DNA from 2 places in the Pseudoalteromonas sp. APC 3358 genome. Region 2 is predicted to be linked to the other one. Evidence: predicted binding sites of a transcription regulator. Region 2 holds the regulator's gene; the other holds the start of a gene.
The links. Region 2 encodes sigma-54, which starts transcription at its own class of promoters, with help from an activator protein. Its sites were predicted from a motif close to GTTGGCACGNNNNTNGNNT; they were not measured.
Positions count from the first base shown of each region.

Region 1 (3,217 bases), 370 kb from region 2:
TTCTTTGTCTGTTTCTGTTTTAGCGGCTTTTGTTGCTTGAGTAGACTCTTGCAATTTAACCGTAATTATATCGCCAGTACGTAGCGCTTTTTTATCAGAATATAAGTCGTTTGATGTATGAGTATTAAACAATGAACCTGTGGCTACCAGCGGCTCTAAAATAGGCTCGGGGTACATAGGTGCGTAGTAAGGGTCGTCCTGCACTACTTCACTATTTTGCGTAGACATACAGCCACTTAAAAATAATGTGCCCGCTGTAAATAAAATAATATTACGCATAATTCCCCCTACTCTATTAAAGCTGTTGATTGATATAACTCATCATTTCGTCAACGGCCGAAATTACTTTTGAGTTCATTTCGTAAATACGCTGAGTTTCTATTAGGTTTACCAGCTCTTCAGTCACATTTACGTTTGAAGTTTCGAGTGAGCCTTGAATAATGCTACCTAACCCTTCAACACCCGGGTTACCTTGTACCGGCGCACCACTTACAGCGGTTTCGGTATAAAGGTTTTGACCAATTGGCTCAAGGCCCGATGGATTAATAAAATCACTAATTGTTAGCTGACCAATGACCACGTTATCGGCTTGGCCTGCAACACGTACAGATACTTCGCCGTCTTGCGAAACCGTAATTGATTGCGCGTCATCAGGTACATTCATTTCTGGCTGAATAACGTAACCTGCGCCCGATGTTACAATGCGTCCATCGCCATCGGTAGTAAACTGGCCGTTGCGCGAGTAAGCAATATTGCCATCTGGTTGCAGTACTTCAAAAAAGCCTTCACCAGAAATCATCCAATCTAGTGAGTTTTCGGTGGTTAACATGTTGCCTTGCGTAAACTCTTTTTGGTTAGCTACAACTTTAGCACCCGCACCTAACATTAAGCCCGATGGCATTTCGGTATCTTGCGATGAACGACCACCTGGTTGATTAATATTTTGATAAAGTAAATCTTCAAATATAGCGCGGCTTTTTTTGTAACCTACGGTACTCGCATTCGCTAAATTATTTGAGATAACCGATATATCGGTTTGTTGAGCGTCTAGCCCAGTTTTACTGATCCACAATGCTGGATTCATAATCGTGTCCTCATTTTAAAGTTAAACTATGCGTAATAACTGATCTTGACGCTCGTCAATTTCTTCAGCTGTTTTCATTAATTTCACTTGTAATTCAAATTGGCGCTGGTGGCTTATCATGTCGACCATTTCGTGAACAGGGTTCACATTCGACATTTCAAGCGAACCACTTAAAACTTTTACATTGGCAGAGGTATCTACTGTTACATTTGCTTTTGGTCTAAATAAACCATCGTTACCTTTTTCGAGCTGTGAGCTATTTGCTTCTACCACTCTAAGCGTGTCTATTTCTTCTAAAAAGTTAGCGGGAGCGCCTTGTGGTCGAACTTGAATAGCGCCATCTTGGCTAAACCCTATTTTTTCGACTGGGACGGGTAAAATAACAGGTCCCCCTTCGCCAATAACTTGACGACCATGGCTGGTTACGAGCATGCCTTGAGCAGTAACGTTTAACGTACCCACTTTTGTGTAAGCTTCATTACCGGAGGCATCTTGCACAGCAAGCCATGCGTTATCGCTCATCGCGATATCTAAGTCTCGCCCGGTTTGAACAATGCCACCCGATACCATGTTTGAACCCGGACGCTCTTGCATTGAAAATACACGTGTAGGCAAACCTTCGCCAAACGCTTGCATAGAACGCGCCTGCGCAAAGTCAGCTTTAAAACCCGTTGTATTTGCATTTGCCAAATTATTGGCTTTTAAAGCAAGCCCCTGTAGGCTTTGCTTAGCGCCAGAGGCCGCAATGTAGACCATTTTGTCCATAGTATCGACTCACATAAAAAATCTCTGAACTTACAAATGCAAAATAGATGCCAGATTAAATTTGACGCAACATTGAGAGGTATTTAGAAGGGCTTACAAAGAGGACTTATAAAAAAGGCTGCAAAAATGCAGCCTAATATATTTAATGGGGTTTAGCTTATCGAATCTGCAAAATACTTTGCTGAATAGTTGAGTTAACTTCAAGCGCACGTGAGTTTGCTTGGTAATTACGCTGTGCAGTAATTAAGTCTACAAGCTCGTTTGTAAGGTTTGTATTTGATTGCTCAAGCGCTGATGAGTTAATTCCACCAAATGTACCCGAACCAGCTTCACCCGCTACAGGTTCACCTGAATCAATACTTTGCTTCCAGCTTGTATCACCCACTTGTGATAACCCTTGTGAATTTGGAAAACGTACCATAGCCACTTGGCCTAGGAATGTTGAGTCACCATTACTGTAAGAAGCGACAATTTTACCGTCTGTTCCTATATCAATTCCGGCTAAACGACCAACCGTTGAGCCATCTTGATCGAGTGCTTTTACTTCAAAACCACTTGAATACTGAGTTGGGATACGTCCTGCCGTGTTATTTTCATCGCGCCAGTTAAGCTCAATACCAGTACCTGGGAAAGTTGCACCATTGTCTAGTAATGTTGATAAACCAGCACCAGAACCCGCTGGTAGTAGTATTTCATCAAAAGTAGTTGTATTTGTATTTGCCACACCACCTGTTGTTGATGGCAAACCACTCGAGTTAAAACCTAGGGTAGTCAGTGGTGTATAAGGTGCGGTTTGTTCTCCACCAGTTGTGCCATCAACTACTTTGCCATCGAGTGTTGCGTATACTTCCCAACTGTTATCTGTACCACCTGCTGCGGCATCATCTTCTTTAGCAAAAAAGTATTGTAAGATGTGCGGCTCACCTAAAGAGTCATATACTGTTGTTGACGTAGATGAGTTATAAGTACCACTAGAAGCAGGGTCAAAATCTAGACCTGATGGATCCGCCGTTGCATCTAAGTTAAACGACAAAAATACATTTTCTGTTGCGCGAGGAGAACCAGACGAATCAGGGATTTGAATTGGATCAGTTGTGCTCAAACTTACCGACGTTGTATCACCTGTAGATGAATCAACTGGGAATGCTTGTAAAAAGTTACCTTTTGCGTCAACCATAAAGTTATCTTGGTTAAGCTTAAATGCACCCGCACGTGTATATGTTAAATCTTGCGAAGATAAATCGTCGGTCATCGCAAAATAACCTTCACCAGTGATTGCTAAATCAAGTGAGTTATTTGTAAATTGCAGTGAGCCTTGGTGAAACTGCTGCGCAACCATGGTTGTTTGCACACCGTCACCATTTTTAG
Region 1 is NZ_JASDCE010000002.1:449,319-452,535, reverse strand. It holds gene flgH (flagellar basal body L-ring protein FlgH) at 1-279, opposite strand, end outside; gene flgG (flagellar basal-body rod protein FlgG) at 296-1,084, opposite strand; gene QL995_RS04630 (flagellar basal body rod protein FlgF) at 1,106-1,849, opposite strand; gene flgE (flagellar hook protein FlgE) at 2,007-3,217, opposite strand, start outside.
Region 1: QL995_RS04630 (flagellar basal body rod protein FlgF) is a predicted target of sigma-54. The motif match lies at 1,886-1,904, and genes of this name have one in related genera.

Region 2 (3,217 bases):
TATGCATAGTCGTGCTAGATTAGGCATTGGCTACTTACCGCAAGAGTCTTCAATATTCAGAAAGCTGACTGTTTATCAAAACTTAATGGCCATTTTAGAAACGCGCAAAGAGTTAAATAAACAAGCTAGAGAAGACACTCTCGATAAATTATTAGATGAATTTAGCATACAACACATTCGTGATAGCCAAGGTATGGCATTGTCGGGTGGCGAACGTCGTCGTGTTGAAATAGCACGTGCGCTGGCAGCAGATCCTAAATTTATATTACTGGATGAACCATTTGCAGGTGTTGACCCGATTTCGGTATTAGATATAAAGAAAATAATAGAACATCTTAAAAATCGTGGGATTGGTGTATTAATTACCGATCATAACGTAAGAGAAACCCTTGATGTTTGTGAAAAAGCCTACATTGTTTCTCATGGGGAGCTGATTGCATCAGGTACTCCAGAACACGTATTAAATGATAAAACAGTACGCGATGTTTACTTAGGCGAGCAATTTAGGCTGTAACATTTACGCCATGTCTTTAAGCATCTGCTAGTATTAATTATAACAACATAAAAGGATTGTTAGAGATACATGAGGCAATCACTACAGCTGCGCATGGGCCAGCAACTTACAATGACTCCACAGCTGCAACAAGCTATTCGTTTGTTGCAACTCAGTACATTGGATCTCCAGCAAGAAATACAAGAAGCTCTCGACAGCAACCCGCTATTAGAGGTTGAAGAAGCAGACTATTCAGAAGACGCTGCAGGTAAAAACGAGCAAAAAGCAGATACAGATGACATAACTGTTAGCGCATCTGCCGATGATGCTCCAAGCGAATACGAACAAGATAGTGGTGAAGCACTTGCAAAAGACACGCTAAGTGACGACATGGCTATGGATGTTAGTTGGGATGAGTACATGAGTGCCGCTCCAGCAGCATCATCGGGTCCGATGCCTGAAGACGAATCAATATACCAAGGCGCCTCTACTGAAACGCTCCATGAGTATCTAATGTGGCAGTTACAACTAACGCCATTTAGCCCTACAGACGAAGCTATTGCTATTGCTATTGTAGAAGCCGTCGATGATTCAGGTATTTTAACACTAAGCTGCGAAGAGATTTTAGAAAGCTTTAATCAAGAAAACGAAGATGATAACGAAGTCGAACTTGATGAAATTGAAGCTGTATTAAAACGCATCCAACTGTTTGATCCTGTTGGTATTGCTGCACGTAGTTTACAAGAGTGTTTGTGTATTCAGCTTAACCAGTTTGATAAAGAAACACCTTACATTAATGAAACAAAAATGATTTTAACCGAGCATATTGATTTATTAGCTGCTCGTGACTATCGTACATTAATGAAGAAAACTAAGCTCAAAGAAGAAGAGCTTAAAGAAGTAATGACATTAATACATACTCTTAGCCCTAAACCTGCAGATACTATTGTAAGAGAAGAATCTGAGTATGTTATTCCCGATGTGTCAGTTAAAAAAATTAAAGGCCGCTGGGTTGTTGAGTTAAACCCAGATAGCATGCCTAAAATTCGTGTTAATAGCCAATACGCTGCAATGTCTCGCACTGTAAAATCCAGTGGTGACAGCCAGTTTATTCGCTCGCATTTACAAGAAGCTAAATGGTTTATTAAAAGCTTAGAAAGTAGAAACGACACGCTATTAAAAGTAACAAATTGTATTGTTAAGCAACAACAAGGCTTTTTTGAACACGGTCCTGAAGCCATGAAACCAATGGTTTTAAATGATGTTGCTGAAATGGTAGAAATGCACGAATCAACAATTTCGCGCGTAACAACCCAAAAGTATATGCACACACCCCGTGGTATATTTGAGCTTAAATACTTTTTCTCAAGCCATGTAAGCACCGAAAACGGTGGTGAATGTTCATCTACAGCAATCCGTGCGCTTATCCGAAAATTAATCGCAGCAGAAAACTCAGCAAAACCATTGAGTGATAGCAAAATAGCGGATATATTGGCTGAGCAAGGAATTAAAGTAGCGAGACGTACAATCGCAAAATACCGCGAATCTCTGGCTATTCCACCGTCAAATCAGCGTAAAAGTTTGATTTAAGACGCAAAAAAAAGAGGGTAATGCTTATGCAACTAAACTTAACTGGTCGTCACGTAGAATTAACCGATTCACTAAGAGACTATATTAATACCAAATTTGCGAAGCTAGAAAGACACTCTGATCATATTAATAATGTTCATGTCATTCTCGATGTAGAAAAATTAAATCAAAAAGCAGAAGCCACCATACACGTAAGCGGTGCTGAGCTATTTGCCTCTACAGAACATCAAGATATGTATGCCGCCATTGACTCGTTGATCGACAAGCTCGATCGACAAGTAATTAAACACAAAGAGAAGCTTGCTCGACACTAATATGATGAAATTAAGCTCACTTATATGCCAGGACTGCAGCAAAGCTGCGGTCCTTTTTAATAGCAAAAAAAGAATTTTAGAGTTCATTAGCGAACTTGCTCACGACAAACTTCCGTATTTACCGCAACAAGATATTCTTAATGCTTTAATGAGCAGAGAAAAATTGGGTAGTACAGGTATAGGGCGTGGCATTGCCATTCCTCATGGAAGAATGAGCGGTGCAGAAGAGCCTTTGGCTTTAGTACTCGTTAGCGAAACTCCAATAAATTTTGATGCAATCGATAATCGCCCTGTTGATATTTTCGTTGCACTCATCGTACCAGATGGCGATAACCAGCAGCACTTAAAGACTCTAGCAACCATTGCTGATAAACTAAACAACAAAGATTTTTGTAAACAGTTACGCAGTGCAAAATCAGATGCTGAGCTTTACCAAGTTATTGTCAATCAATCATAGTTTTATAAAGGGTGTTAAATGGAGTTAATTATCATAAGCGGCCGTTCTGGTTCTGGAAAGTCGGTTGCTTTACGCGTTGTAGAAGATTTAGGTTATTATTGCGTAGATAATATTCCAGTTAACTTGCTTCCTTCATTAGTTCGCAGTGTGTCTGATAGCTACGATAAAATTGCTGTTAGCATTGATGTGCGTAACATCCCTAAACAACAAGATGAATTTAACGATATTCTTGAATACTTGCCAGGCTTTGCAAACCCTACGTTATTTTATTTAGATAGCGACGATCAAACATTGATCAAACGTTTTTCTGAAACTCGTAGATTACACCCACTATCAATTGACTCGTTGCCTCTTGATTTAGCC
Region 2 is NZ_JASDCE010000002.1:80,144-83,360, reverse strand. It holds gene lptB (LPS export ABC transporter ATP-binding protein) at 1-514, shown strand, start outside; gene QL995_RS03035 (RNA polymerase factor sigma-54) at 584-2,083, shown strand; gene hpf (ribosome hibernation promoting factor) at 2,110-2,397, shown strand; gene ptsN (PTS IIA-like nitrogen regulatory protein PtsN) at 2,402-2,854, shown strand; gene rapZ (RNase adapter RapZ) at 2,873-3,217, shown strand, end outside.